DNA from 2 places in the Luteimonas sp. YGD11-2 genome. Region 1 is predicted to be linked to the other one. Evidence: predicted binding sites of a transcription regulator. Region 1 holds the regulator's gene; the other holds the start of a gene.
What was found. The regulator FliA, encoded in region 1, starts transcription of late flagellar genes. The targets are predictions, from matches to a motif close to TAAAGTTTNNCNNNCNNNGGCCGATAA.

Region 1 (7,365 bases):
GCGGCTTGCCGGTGGCCTCGCGCAGGGCCGGTGCTTCGATGCCGTGGTCGATGGCGTTGCGCACCAGGTGCACCAGCGGATCCGCCAGCGCCTCGACCAGGTTGCGGTCGAGCTCGGTCTCGGCGCCGACGAGCTCGAGGTCCACTTCCTTGTCGAGTGCGCGCGCGACGTCACGCGCGAGCTTGGGGAAGCGCGCGAACACCTTGCCCACCGGCTGCATGCGGGTGTGCATCACCGCGCCCTGCAGGCGCGCGGTGGCGTTGTCGAGCGTGCTCACGGCACGGTCGAGCTCCTCGTCGCGCAGCCGCGCGCGCAGGGTCTTGAGGCGGTTGCGCGCCAGTACCAGCTCGCCGACGAGATCGACGATGGCGTCCAGGCGGCGGGTGTCCACGCGTACGGTGTGTTCGCGCTCGGCAGTGGCCGCTCCATTGGCGGCCTGCGGGGCTGCCGGCTTCGGCGCGGCGGCGGCAGGCGGCGCAGGTGCGGGCGTCGGCGTGCGCGGGGCGGCCGGCGGAGTCACCTGGGCTGCGGCAGCTCCGGGCGGGGCCGACCCGTGCAACTGGTCGAGCAGCGCCTCGAATTCGTCGTCGCTGATCGCCCCGCCGTTTCCGGCTGCACCGACCGGGCCCGGCGCCGCGTTGCCGTGCAGCTGGTCGAGCAGTGCCTCGAATTCGTCGTCGCCGATCATGTCGCCATTGGCGGCGGCGGCGGCGGGCGTGGCGGTCGTGGCCGGCGGCGCAAGCGAGAAGCCGTTGACGACCGCGGCGGGCGCGCGCGGCACCTCGCTGCCGGAGTCGATCGCGTCCACCATCGCCTGCAGCCAGTCCAATGACTGCTGCGCGGCATCGAAATGCCGCGCCTCCAGCGTCGCCTGGCCGCTGCGTGCAGCGCCCAGGGTTTCCTCGGCCGCGTGGCAGAGCTCCACCAGCGGGGTCACGCCGAGAAAGCCGGCGCCGCCCTTGAGCGTGTGGAACGCGCGGAAGACCGCGTTCAACTGTTCGCGGTCGCCGGGCGTCTGCTCCAGCGCCACCAGCTGCCCGCCGAGGTCGTCGAGCAGCTCGCGTGCCTCGATCACGAAGTCGGCGGCGATTTCCGGCGAGGCGTTCACGGTGTCAGAGCCCGAGGTTCGACAGCAGGTCGTCGGCGTCGCTCTGGCCCACGGTGCCGCGATCCAGCCCCCCGACCGCCGGGCCGTGGCCACGGTTCGGGCACGCCGGCTCGTCCTTCGGCGGCAGGCCGAGTTCGCCGAAACCCTCGTGCACGCCACGCACGATCGATGCGACGCGGCGGATGATCTGCCCGCCGAGGTCCTGGTGGCTCTGTGCCAGCGCCATCTCGCGCAGGTTGTCGCGCAGCGCCTCGACGGTACCGGCCTGGCTGTCGTCGAGCGGGCCGTCCTTGAGGCGGGCGACCAGCGCACGGCTGTCGTCGATCAGGTCGAGGGTGCGATGGGTGGCCTCCTCGGTCATCGCCACCACGTGGTCGAGGCGGGCGCAGGCGTCGTCGAGGTTGCCGCCCGACGGTGCCGGGGGCAGGGCATCGAGCGCCTGTTCGAGCTCGCGCGCCAGCCGGCCGAGGCCGCTGACCAGCGTATGCGCGCGCGATGCGGCGATCGCATCGACGTGGCGGCGCCAGGCGTCCTCGTCGCCGCGCTCCAGCGCGTCGAGTGCATCCTGCAGCAGGCGCGCGACCGGGACGTCGTCCGCCACCGCCGCGTTCAAGCGCCGCCCCCGAGGCGTTCGAACACCTTGTTGAGCTTCTCTTCCAGGGTCTGCGCGGTGAACGGCTTGATGATGTAGCCGTTCACGCCGTTCTGCGCGGCCTCGATGATCTGTTCGCGCTTGGCCTCGGCGGTCACCATCAGCACCGGCAGGGTGCGGAACTTGGCATCGGCGCGGATCTCGCGCAGCAGCTCGATGCCGGTCATGCCGGGCATGTTCCAGTCGGTGATCACCAGTTCCACCGCGTCCTGCCGCAGCACGGCCAGCGCGCTGTGGCCGTCCTCGGCCTCGACGGTGTTGTTGAAGCCGAGGTCGGTCAGCAGGTTCTTGATGATCCGCCGCATCGTCGAGAAGTCATCGACGATCAGCACGCGCATGTTCTTGTTCAAAGGGGGCTCCAGTAAAACGATGGCATCAGTCGTCGTCGCCGATGCCGGTATCGGCGAGTTCGAACGCGGTCAGCCGCCCGCGCAGCCGCACCACCGCCTGGCCATGGATCTGGCACACGCGTGATTCGCTGACGCCGAGCACCGCGCCGATCTCCTTGAGGTTGAGTTCCTGCTGGTAGTACAGCGACAGCACCAGCTGCTCGCGTTCGGGCAGCAGGCCGATCGCGGCGGCAAGCTCGCGGCCGAATTCGCCACGCACCAGCGCCTCCTGCGGGGTGGGCCCGCCGCGACGCGCGGGCTCGACCTCGCCGTGGTCCTCCACGTGCGAGTCCAGGCTCAGCACCTGGCCGCGCGCGGCGTCTTCCAGCAGGCGCATGTAGTCGGCCAGCGGCAGCCCGAGCTTGTCGGCGACTTCCTGCGCCGCGGCGGCGCGGCCGGTGGCCTGCTCGATCGAACGGATCGCGGCGGCGGCTTCGCGCGCGCGGCGGTGCACGGAACGCGGCACCCAGTCGCCACGGCGGATCTCGTCGATCATCGAACCGCGGATGCGGATCGAGGCATAGGTCTCGAACGAGGCGCCCTGGTCGGCGTCGTAGCTGCGCGAGGCTTCGAGCAGGCCGATCATGCCGGCCTGGACGAGATCGTCGATCTCCACGCTGGCCGGCAGCCGCGCCGCCAGGTGATGGGCGATGCGGCGCACCAGTTCGGCATGCTGGACGATCGGATCCGGCGCGCTGCTGCGCTGGATGTCCTGGTAGTGGCGGGCGGCCATGCTCATGCCGGCACCCCCTGGCGCAGCATCCGCTCGACGAAGAACTCGACATGCCCGCGCGGCGCGGTCGGTGCCTGCCAGCGGGCGGTGCGGCGGGCGATCTCGGCCAGCGCACGCGCCGACGGGCTGGACGGGTAGGCGCGCACCACCGCCTGCTGGCGCTGCACCGACATCCGCAGCCATTCGCACTGCGGCACCGCGCCGAGATAGTTCAGCGACACGTCGCCGATGAAGCGCTCGCACACGCGCGACAGCTTCTCGTACAGGCCGCGTCCTTCCTGCGGGCTGCGCACCATGTTGGCCACCACCTGCACCTGGCCGACGCCGCGCTCGCGTGCCAGCACCTTGATCAGCGCATACGCATCGGTGATCGACGCCGGCTCGTCGCAGACCACCACCAGGGTGTCCTGCGCGGCCTGGCAGAAGGTCAGCACCGAATCGGTGATGCCGGCGGCGGTGTCCACCACCAGCATGTCGAGATCGCGCTGCAGGTCGTTGAAGACGTTGACCAGCCCGGCATGTTCGGCGGGGCGCAGTTCCGCCATGTGCCGGCGGCCGGAGGCGGCGGGGACGATCATCACGCCCGACGGGCCGTCGAGGATCACCTCGTCGAGGCTGCAGCGCCCGGCCACCAGGTCGGCCAGCGTGTAGCGCGGCGACAGCCCCAGCAGCACGTCGACGTTCGCCAGGCCGAGGTCGGCATCCAGCAGCAGGGTGCGCTTGCCGAGCTCCGACAGCGCGATCGCCAGGTTCGCCGACACATTGGTCTTGCCCACGCCGCCCTTGCCACCGGTGACGGCGAGGGTGCGCACGGGGGCGGGCACGGGCGGAACGGCGACGGACATCGGCGGCAGGGTCTCAGGCGACAGCATGGGTGTGCTCCGGGGCGGAATGCTCGGATGCCATGGGCTTATCGGCATCGCGGCGGAGATCTTCAAGGCGAAGTACCAGGTGGGCCGCATTGGCCCGGCTCAGGTCTTCAGGGATGCGCTGGCCGTCGGTGGTCCAGGTCAGCGGCAGCTGGTGGTCGACCACCACCGACAGCGCGCTGCCGAGTCGGCTGGTCTCGTCGAGCTTGGTCAGCACCACGCCCTGCGGGCGCGCGTGCTCGAAGCGGCGGACGACTTCATCGAGGTCGGCGAAGTGGGTGTTGGCCGGCAGTACCAGCAGGGTGCGCACCTGGCGCGCGGCGCGCAGCCAGTTCAGCTGGCCGGCGAGGGCACGGTCGCGCTGGCTCAGGCCGGCGGTGTCCACCAGCACCAGCCGGTAGTCCTGCAGCTTCTGCAGCAGCTGCAGCAGGCCGGCCTCGCTGTCGGCCTCGTGCACGGCGATGCCGAGCTGGCGGCCGTAGCTGTGCAGCTGCTCGCGGCCACCGACGCGCGCGGTGTCGGTGGTCACCAGGGCGACGTCGCGCGGCTGGTACTGCGACGCATAGAGTGCGGCCAGCTTTGCAATCGTGGTGGTCTTGCCGGCACCGGTCGGGCCGACCAGGGCGATCACCCCGGCCTCGTGCAGCGGATCGACCGGGCAGATCGGCAGCCTGCGCGAGATCAGGCCGAGCATCAGCCCGCGCGCGCGGTGGGCCGGGGTGTCGGCGGGAATCTGCAGCACCACGTCGCGGGTGATGCCGGCATCGAAACCGTAGTCCTCCAGCAGTTCCATCGCCTGCGCGCGCACCGGCGAGCCGCGCAGGCGCTCGTCGGTGAGCCGCGCCATCTCGCGTTCGATCATCGTGCGCATCTGCGCCAGTTCGTCGCGCATGCGCGCCAGTTCGCCGTCGCTTGCAGGCGCGGGTGGCGTGGGCACCGCGGCGAGCGCCGGGGCCGGCGGAGCCGGTGGTTCCGGCAGCGGCTCGATCATCGGCGCAACCGGCGGACGGGTGCGCGCCAGCAGTTCGGCGAAGGCGGGGCCGTCGAATTCGTCGGCGACGTCGAGTGCATTGGCCACCGCGGTCGGCTCCGTCGCTACTTCGATCGCGCGCGGTGCGACCGGGATGGAGACAGGCGCAGGTGGGGTAAGAGGTGCGGGCGCGACCGGTGCGGCGGCAACCGCTGCCGGCGCGGCGGGCGGGGCGAGGTCGCGCAGCCAGCGCTCGGCCGGGGCCAGCGGGCGTTCCGGGGCGGCCACCAGCGGGGCCGGGGCTTCGGCCGCGGCGCGCGGCTGCGCCTCGAGGGCGCGCTGCAGGCAGGCTTCGTCGTAGTTGCTGGCCGCCACGATCTCCACGCCCTCGTCGGTGCGGCGGTTGGAGAGGATCACGGCATCGGGTCCATGGGCATCGCGCACCATCTGCAGTGCGGTGCGCATGTCGGCGGCGACGAAGCGGCGGATGTTCATGGTTGTTGCCCGTGTTGCGAAAGGGGTGATGCGTTGCTCAATTGATCGTGCCCACCAGCTTCAGGCGCCGGTCCTCCGGGACTTCCGTGTAGGCCAGCACCGACAGTCCGGGCACGCTGTGGCGGACCAGGCGCGCCAGCGCAGCGCGCACCTGGCTGGGCACCAGCACCACCGCCGGTTCGTTCCTGGCCTCCTGCTGGCCCGCGCAGTCGGCGAGGCTCTGCTGCAGGCGTTCGGCCAGGCCCGGTTCCAGTGCGGCACCGGCGCCCTGCGCGGAATCCTGCAAGACCCGTTCCAGCGTCGGCGCCAGCGTGTACACCGGCAGTTCGATGGCGGGCCCGGCGATTTCCTGGACGATGAAGCGGCCCAGCGCGGTGCGCACCGCGGCGGTCAGCTGGGTCGGGTCCTGGGTATGCGCGGCATGCTCGACCAGTGACTCGGCGATGCGCCGCAGCTGGCGCACCGGGATGCGTTCGATCAGCAGGTTCTGCAGCACCCGTACGACGACCGACAGCGGCAGCGACTTCGGCGTCAGGTCCTCGGCGAGCTTCGGCGTGCTGCGCGCAAGCGTCGCCAGCAGCTGCTGCACTTCCTCGTGGCCCAGCAGTTCCGGCGCCTGCTCGCGCACCAGGTGCGAGAGGTGGGTGGCGACCACGGTGGCGGGGTCGACCACCGTGTAACCGGCGGCCTCAGCCTGGGCGCGCTGCAGCGGCAGGATCCACAGGGCGTCGAGCCCGAACGCCGGGTCCTTGCCGGGGATGCCCTCGATCGGATGCAGGGTGCCGCCGGGGTCGAGTGCGAGCAGGCGGTCGGGATGGATGTCGGCGGTGGCCACCGGCACGCCATGCACCAGCAGGCGGTAGGCGGTGGGTGCGAGCTCGAGGTTGTCGCGGATATGCACCGGCGGGATCAGGAAGCCGATGTCCTGGGTGAGCTTGCGGCGCACCGCCTTGATCCGCGCCATCAGCTCGCCCCCCTGGGCCTTGTCGACCAGCGGGATCAGCCGGTAGCCCACTTCCAGCCCGAGCGGATCGACCGGTCGCAGGTCGTCCCAGCCGAGCTCGGCGGTGGCGGCCTGTTCGGGCGAGGGCAGGGCGGGATCGGGATTGGCCGCGGCCTGCTCGGCCTCGATGCTGCGCTTGCGCATGTGCCAGGCCGCGTAGCCCACCACGGCCGCCAGGCTCAGGAAGGCCAGGTTCGGCATGCCCGGCACCAGGCCCACGACCAGCAGGATCGAGGCGGCGATGGTCAGCGCCTTGTACTGGCCGAACACCTGGCCGGTGACCGCACCGCCCATGTCCTGCGAGCGCGAGGCGCGGGTCACCAGCAGGGCGACCGCCGACGACACCAGCAGGGCGGGGATCTGCGAGACCAGGCCGTCGCCGATCGACAGCAGGGTGTAGGTCGCCGCTGCATCGCCGGCGCCCATCCCGTGCTGGAGCACGCCGATGGCAAGCCCGCCGATCACCGTCACGAACAGGATCAGCAGGCCGGCGATCGCATCGCCGCGGATGAACTTGCTGGCACCGTCCATCGCGCCGTAGAAGTCGGCTTCCTGCCGGACCTCCTCGCGACGGGCCTTGGCTTCCTCGCGCGTCAGCAGGCCGGCATTGAGGTCGGCGTCGATCGCCATCTGCTTGCCGGGCATGGCGTCGAGGATGAAGCGCGCGGTCACTTCGGAGACGCGGCCGGCGCCCTTGGTGACGACCACGAAGTTGATGATGGTGAGGATCGCGAAGGCGACGATGCCGACGGCGAAGTTGCCGCCGATCACGAACTCGCCGAACGATTCGATCACCTTGCCGGCAGCACCCGGGCCGTTCTGGCCGTGCAGCAGGATGACGCGGGTGGAAGCGACGTTGAGCGCGAGGCGCAGCATCGTGGTGATCAGCAACACGATCGGGAAGATGCTGAAGTCCAGCGGGCGCTGCACGTAGATCACCGCCAGCAGCACCACCAGCGAGATCGCGATGTTGAAGCTGAAAAGGATGTCGAGGATGGTCGGCGGCAGCGGCACCACCACCATCGCCAGCAGCGCCAGCACCACCAGCGGTGCGCCGAGGCCGTTGCGCAGCATGTCGAAGAAGCGCTTCGGCCCGGGCTGCATCAGCGCGGCGCTCATCGCGGTGCCCCGCGTGCGCCGTCAGCC
Region 2 (7,365 bases), 280 kb from region 1:
GCTGCAGCCGCCAGGAGATGTCGATGTCCTCGGTCACCATGCGGTCGCTCCAGTAGCCGACGTCGTGCAGTGCCGTGCGCCGGAACGCGCAGATCACGCCGGAGATGGTGAACAGACGACCGTAGGTGCGTTGCGCGCGCTTGATCAGGCCGATGATCGCGGAGAACTCGCCGATCTGCATGCGGCCTAGCAGGGTGGTGCGGTTGCGGATGCGAGGGTTGCCGGTGACCGCCCCCACGCGTGGCCCGTCGATCAGGTGGCCGACCAGCCAGCGCACCGCGTGCCGATCGAGCGCGGCATCGGCATCGATGCACACCAGGTACTCCGAGGTCGCCGCCAGCGTCCCGATGCGCAGCGCGTTCGCCTTGCCCTGGTTTGCGGCCAGGTGTACCACGCGCAGGCGCGGATGGTCGGCGACCATTGCATCGAGCAGCTCCGGGGTGCGGTCGCTGCTGCCGTCATTGACCGCGATGATTTCGAAGTCCGGGTACTCCTGCGCCGACAGCGCGGTGATCGTGGCCACGATGTGGTCCTGCTCGTTGTGGCAGGGCACCAGGATCGAAGCGAACGGCGTGTCCGGCAGTGGGGGCGGTGCATCCGGCAGTGGGGTGCCACGCTCGCGGCGCAGGTAGTAGTAGATGCCGCCGGTCATCCAGAAAAAGGCCATGACGATCGGGTAGAAGAACGCGAAGTTGAACAGCCATGCGGCAAGCGGAAACCCGTAAACGTCCAATCAATGCTCCACGTAGGGGAATTCGCGTGCCGACATTGCTTCACGGGCGGCGGGCAGGGGCGGATGGTCGGAGATGAAGTCGTCCGGGTAGTAACCGAGGTGGCGCACGCCCGCGGCGAGCAGTGCGCGCACCTGGCTGCGCAGCACATCCGGCGCGATCGGTCGCTGACTGCGCCAGTCGATCGTCTGCAGCTCGAACAGTGCGCGTTCGAGCCCACCCGGCGTGGTGGCGACCGCGGCCACCAGGGCCTGCATCCAGCGTTCGGGATCCTCCGCGTTCTCGAGCTGCGGCATCGCCATCAGCGCGGTGAAGTCGTAGGCCTCCAGGAACGCGTCCAGGCGCTGCGCGAACCACGCTTCGGATTCCGGCTCCAGCACCGGTCGTGCGAACAGGTTGCGCACGGTGACGAGCTTCGGCCGCCAGCGCTCGGCGGACGCCTTCAGCGCGAGGGTGAAGTCGACCAGCCCTGCGGTGCGGCGGGCCGGCACCCCGTCGCCGTAGTGAGGCACCTCGTCGTCGCGCAGATAGGCATCGTCATGGAACAGCAGGCCGTCGAAATGCGCGTGGCGGGCGAGATCGGCATAGATGTCCTCGACGATCGCAAGCGCGCGCGGATCGGCAGGATCGAGCCGGGGAATCTCGGCCGGGTCGTGCGCGGCGATCCGCAGCTCGCGCTGCAGTGCTGGGTCGGCGAGTTCGTAGCCCAGCACTGGAAGCCACGCGAACACCCGCACGCCCGCGCGCGTGCGCAACTGCCAGGCCACGCGGCTGAAGAGATCCGCGCGCACCGGCAGGTGCCGGTTGGGAAAGTACAGGGCATCCGCCGCGCCATCGCCATCGGGATCGGCGAACGCCTGCAGGAACACATGGCTCGGGCGGATCTCGTGGATGCGTTGCACCAGCGCATCGAGATTGCGCGCCATCTGCACCGGATCCTCGTCGTGCACATAGTCGAGGTCGACCTGGATCGCCCGCAGGCCATCGCGCGAGAGATCGCGGCGCAGCTCGCCGGCGAAGTCACGCACATCGGGATTGCGGTGCATCAGCAGCCGCGCAAGGCTGTCCAGCGAGTCCTGGCCGGCCTCACGCTCGCCCTGCTGGCCAAGGTCGCCCTGCTGTGAACGGCCTTCGAGATCGAACGACAGGGTCATGCCCAGCGCGTGGGCGATATCGGTGGCGGCGCGGTTGTAGGCGGCGTAGGGCCACACCATCACCCGTGGCGCGCGACCGGTGTGGCGCTCGATCAGCGCACTGCTGGTGGCGAGGTCGGCATGGATGCGCGCGTGCCAGTCCGCATCGGACTCGTAGCCCGTGTCCGCATTCCACAGACGGGTGACCGCAGCGGGCATCTGGTTGCCAAAGGGGTTGCCGGTCACCCCCCGGTGCAGGTCGTGGCTGTGCGAGCCGATCTCGACCAGGCCGCTGTCCTGCATCTCGCGCAGCTGCGTCCAGGTCAGGAAGTCCTCGCGGGTGAAGTCGCGCGGGCCATAGGGCACCGCTTCGCCCTCGGCCAGGTCCATCCAGCCTGTCACCGGTGCCACCAGCGCGGGGAAACCGTATGCGCGCAGCAGCGGGAATGCGTGGGTGTAGGCGCTGCGCAGGCCATCGTCGAAGGTCAGCAGCACCGCGCGTTCGGGCAGCGCGCCGCGGCCGGCGCGCGCATCCAGCACCGCCTGCACGCTGACCGGGCGGTAGCCATTGCCATGCAGCCAGTCCAGGTGCCGGGCGAAGTTGGCCGTCGACACCGCGTAGGCATCGGGATCACCCTTCGGCGCGACATCGTCGCGGATGTCGTGATAGCTCAGCACCAGCAGGTCGGCACGGGCCGCATGTGGCCAGCACGCCCACGCCAGCAGCGCCAGCATCAGCACCAGTGCGCGGCTCATCGGGCATCTCCCCAGCGCAGGCCGGCGTCGAGCGCGACGCGCTGCTCACGCACGCCGTCGTAGACCGGGCGTGACCAGGTCACGCCATATTCGAACGTGCCGCCTTCGCGTCGCCACACATGGCGGTAACCGACGGCGGGTATCCATTGACTGCCATGCCTCTGCTGCCAGTACGGGCCGGCGTGCAGTTCCAGCCTCTGCCGGAACGCGCTGCCGTAGCGCCGCCAGGTGATGTGGTCCAGGCGCAGGCCCAGCTGTATCGAGGCGTCGCGCGACGGGTTGAAGTACGCGGCGTCCTCGCCGTGCGAGCCGCGGCTGACATGGACCGAGGCCAGTGCATCGACCAGCAGGTGCGGGCGCGTATGCAGGCGGGTGGATGCATCCACGCCGATCCGGTCGCGCGTGTTGCCGTCGTCGTAACGCAGGCGCGATGCATGCGCGCCGATGGCGAGGGTGTCGTCCGGTGTCCAGTCGGCGCTCAGGCGCAGGCTGTCGGCGGTGATGCCGGCCCGGCGCGCCTGCAGCGAGGCATCCGCATCGCGGTGGGCCATGGAGCCGCCGATCCGCCAGGCATCGCCGAGGCGCCAGTCTGCGGCGAACGACCACGCGGTGGGACCGGGCGCGTCATCGTCGTCGATACGCCAGACGGTGGCCGCGGCACCGAGGCGGTCGTGCCGGTACCAGCCGCCCACGCCGGCGCCGCGATAGCGCGTGCGGATGTCGTCGAAGTCGGCCTCACGTTGCTGGCCGACGACGCCCACGCGCCAGCGCCCGGCCAGCAGCGGCGAGCGCAGCTCCAGTGCGTGGCTGGCATCGCGGCTGCCGAAAGGCGATTGCGCCGTGCGTCCGCCGAGCGGGCTGCTGCGACCTGACGCCGACGACAGCGACAGCTGCGCACCGCGATGGCGATCGAGATCGCGGGCGATACGTGCGCTGCGCGGATCGTCCGGATGGATCGCGTGCAACGCCTGCAGTGCATCCGCGGCCTCGTCGATGCGCTCCAGCGCGACCAGACTGCCGACCTGGCCAGCGAGGGCATCGCGATCGTATGGATCCAGCGTGGCCGCCATCCGGTAGCGTTGCAGCGCCGCGGCGGGCCGCAGCCGTCGCGCCTGCACGGCGCCGAAGGCCGCCTGCAGCGATGCGTTGTGCGGGCCGATGGCCACCAGTGACTGCAGCATGTCTTCGGCCCCGGCGTGATCGTTGGCGTGGGAATGGGCCAGCGCGTGGGCGACATCGGCGCTGTAGCGGTCCCAGTTCTCGTAGCCGGCAATGGCGCCATCGCGCCGCGGCCACGCCGGTTGCGACGCGGCCAACGTGGCGAACACCGGCAGCGCGCGATCGAAGCGTTCGAGCTCGAGCCATGCATAGCCGAGCAGGATCGTCGCGTTGACGTTGCCCGGGTCGTGGGCGACCGCCTGCTCCAGCACCGGTAGCGCCTCGTCGGGGCGCCGCAACGCCAGCAGCGAATCGCCGACGGTGGCCAGGATGTAGGCCGGCACCTCGATGTCGTCGGCCAGCAGCTCGCGGTAACCGGCGGCGACCTCCTCGTGCCTGTGCAACTGGTTGAGCGCGGTCAGTGCATCCACCCGCAGCCGTGTGGATTCCCAACGGGTCTGCCGCGGCGCCTCGCGCTGCAGCGTGCGCAGTTCCGCCAGCGCGGCGCGGGCTTCGGCGAGCCGGTCCTGCGGGTTCTCCGGCAGCACTTCGGCCCAGCCGAGGCGCCGCGCCACCGCGTTGCCCTCGATGCGCTCACGCTCGTGGTCGGCGAACAGGGTGGGGCGTTGCGCAAGCCCGGCCGCGGCCAGGCGCGAACTGCCGAGATCGGCCAGCGTCAGCACGCGCAGGCGGTACGCGTCGTCGTCCGGGCTGTGCGCGAGCCGGCGCTCGATCAGCAGCAGGGCCTCAGCATGCCGGCCTTGCCTGCGCAGGTCGTCGATGGCCGCGAAAACACCGGCCCCGGAGTGGCGGCCCGTGGCGGGATCACTGGATGGAAGCACCTGCGCGCCGGCGGGCAGCGACAGGGCGAACAGCAGGAGGGCAAGACGGCCAGGACGAACAACGCAGGGACATCGCATGAAGTGATCGACTGAGTTGGGATGCGGGCCGTGTCACTGCATCCCTGCGGCATTCGGCGCGGCGATACTTGCGAGGCCGATGTCAACGGCGCGTTGCCAGTTCCGGAAGGTCTTCTCGCGCGGTTCAGATAGCGGGCAGCGACGACGCGGCGATTCCTCAATCTTTCGCCGCGGCAGCCGATAGCCATTGGGTCCGCCTCCGCGCGGCGCATGCCCGCCGCTGCACAGAAACCTTCCATGCGCGACATGAGCGATCCCCCCGCCACCACCTTCCGTCGATCGCCAGGCGGCACAGCTGCCGCGGTGTCCATCCGCCGTGCCGAGCCGATCGACGGCGCAGGGCTGCGCGTGCTGTTCGCGGGCGCCGACCAGCCACCGCTGCTGCTGGCCGCCTTCGCCGACGGCATGGCCGGGCTGCACGACGAGCTCGGCGACATGGGCCGTTACCTGCAGGCGGCCTGCGCCGCCGAGGACTGGGTCGCCTACGGCCGCTCGATGCGGCAACTCGTCGACAGGTACATCCGCTGCATAGAGCTGGAGCCACCGTCGGCCAGCGAGGCGGAGCGGCTGCGCGAGGCGCTCCGCCAGGTGCTGGGCGTCGCGCTGGGGGCCCTGCTGCAGCGCGAGCCCGCGCTGGCCAAAGAAGCGGGCGCGCTGGCCACCCGGGTGCGCGAATGGCGGCCCGGGCAGGACCTGGGCGCGCTGACGCAACAGCTGACCGGCCTGTGCACGCGGGTCGGCCTGTATGCCGAGGATGCCGACGAACAGCTGGCGATGCTGGTGGGGCTGTTCGAGGTGCTGCTGGAGAACATCGGCGAGCTGCTCGACGAGCGCAGCTGGCTGCATGGGCAGATCGCCCGGGTCCGTGGCCTGCTGGGCGGGCCCATGGACCGGCAGTCGCTGCAATCGGCGCGCGCCGAACTGCGCGACGTGATCTACCGGCAGGGCCTGTTGCGGCAGGGCATCGCCGACTCGCGCACCGCGATGAAGGACATGATGGCGGCGTTCGTGGAGCGTCTGGACGGGATGGCGGTGGACACCGGCGAGTTCCACGACCGCATTACCCGCCATGCGCTGCGGGTGCGCGAGGCGCGCAGCATCACCGACCTGCAGCAGATGCTCGACGACGTGCTGGTCGATACCGCCCGGGTGCAGGCGCAGGCCCTGCGGGCCCGCGACGACCTGCTGACTGCGCGGCAGGAGGTCGAGGCGCGCGAACGCCATATCCAGCAGCTGGAGCAGAAGCTGCGCGACGCCGCGGGGAAGGCGCGCGAGGACCAGCTGACCGGCTGCCTCAACCGTCGCGGCTTCGAGGAACGTTTCGACGCCGCTGCCGCCGCCGCGGTGCGCGCTGGCCGCCCGCTGTGCCTGGCCATGCTCGACCTCGACGATTTCCGGGCGCTGAATGCCACCCACGGGCATCTCGGCGGCGACGCGGCGCTGCGCCACGTCGTAGAGGTCGCACGGCTCACGCTGCGTGCCAGCGACGTCGTCGCGCGCTTCGGTGGCGAGGAGTTCGTCGTGCTGATGCCCGATACGCCACTGCCGGAGGCACTCGCCGCGCTGGCGCGCCTGCGGACCGTGCTGCAGCACCGCGCCTTGCCGCACGAGGGCGCGCGGATCGTCATCGCCTTCAGTGCGGGCGTTGCCCTGTATGCGCCGGGGGAGTCGCTGGATGCGCTGGTCAAGCGCGCCGACCTGGCCATGTACGAGGCCAAGCGGGCCGGGAAGGACCGCTGCATCGCCGCGGCCTGATCCTGCGACCGGTGCGGACACGAAAAAGCCGGCGCGAGGCCGGCTTTTTCGATGAACAGTGGTCGGGGAGACAGGATTTGAACCTGCGACTTCTACGTCCCGAACGTAGCGCTCTACCAGGCTGAGCTACACCCCGACTGAGCCGCGCATTCTAGGGATCCGCGAAGAACTCGGCAAGGGGGTCGTGCACGATCGGACGCCGGAGTCGGGCGAGCCGCTAAACTGTCGCACTGCCTTTCTGCACTGCCGGAGCCCGCCTTGATCAAGCCGCGTACCCCCGCCGGGGTCATGGAACTGTTGCCTCGCGAGCAGATCGCCTTCCAGCGCATGCTGGACGTGATCCGCCGCAACTACGAGCGCTTCGGCTTCCTGCCGGTGGAGACGCCGGTGTTCGAGCTGTCCGACGTGCTGCTGACCAAGACCGGCGGCGAGACCGAGCGCCAGGTGTATTTCGTGCAGTCCACCGGCGCGCTGGCCAACGCCGCCGCGGGCGAGGGTGCCGGCCTCCCGGAACTGGCGTTGCGTTTCGACCTCACCGTGCCGCTGGCGCGCTACGTGGCCGAGCACGAGCACGAGCTCAGCTTCCCGTTCCGCCGCTACCAGATGCAGCGCGTCTACCGTGGCGAACGCGCCCAGCGCGGGCGCTTCCGCGAGTTCTACCAGTGCGATATCGACGTCATCGGCAAGGACGGCCTGAGCATCCGCTACGACGCCGAGATCCTCGCGGTGATCCACGCGGTGTGCTCCGAGCTCGGCATCGGCGGCTTCGCGGTGCAGCTCAACAACCGCAAGCTGATGCGCGGGTTCTTCGAGGCCCAGGGTGTGACCGATGCGCAGCAACAGGCGCTGGTGCTGCGCGAGGTCGACAAGATCGACAAGCGTGGCCCCGACTACGTGCGCGAGACGCTCACC

Region 2: a site for FliA is predicted at 4,856-4,882, ahead of ERL55_RS08415 (GGDEF domain-containing protein). Genes of this name have one in related genera too.

The regions. Positions count from the first base shown of each region.
Region 1 covers NZ_CP035376.1:1,574,829-1,582,193, forward strand. Annotated here, with positions in the region: gene ERL55_RS07150 (chemotaxis protein CheA) at 1-1,108, opposite strand, end outside; gene ERL55_RS07155 (protein phosphatase CheZ) at 1,113-1,709, opposite strand; gene cheY (chemotaxis response regulator CheY) at 1,718-2,110, opposite strand; gene ERL55_RS07165 (RNA polymerase sigma factor FliA) at 2,136-2,888, opposite strand; gene ERL55_RS07170 (P-loop NTPase) at 2,885-3,754, opposite strand; gene flhF (flagellar biosynthesis protein FlhF) at 3,741-5,216, opposite strand; gene flhA (flagellar biosynthesis protein FlhA) at 5,254-7,338, opposite strand; gene flhB (flagellar biosynthesis protein FlhB) at 7,335-7,365, opposite strand, start outside.
Region 2 covers NZ_CP035376.1:1,851,165-1,858,529, reverse strand. Annotated here, with positions in the region: gene pgaC (poly-beta-1,6-N-acetyl-D-glucosamine synthase) at 1-733, opposite strand, end outside; gene pgaB (poly-beta-1,6-N-acetyl-D-glucosamine N-deacetylase PgaB) at 734-2,620, opposite strand; gene pgaA (poly-beta-1,6 N-acetyl-D-glucosamine export porin PgaA) at 2,617-4,698, opposite strand; gene ERL55_RS08415 (GGDEF domain-containing protein) at 4,945-6,453, shown strand; tRNA gene ERL55_RS08410 (tRNA-Pro) at 6,513-6,589, opposite strand; gene hisS (histidine--tRNA ligase) at 6,712-7,365, shown strand, end outside.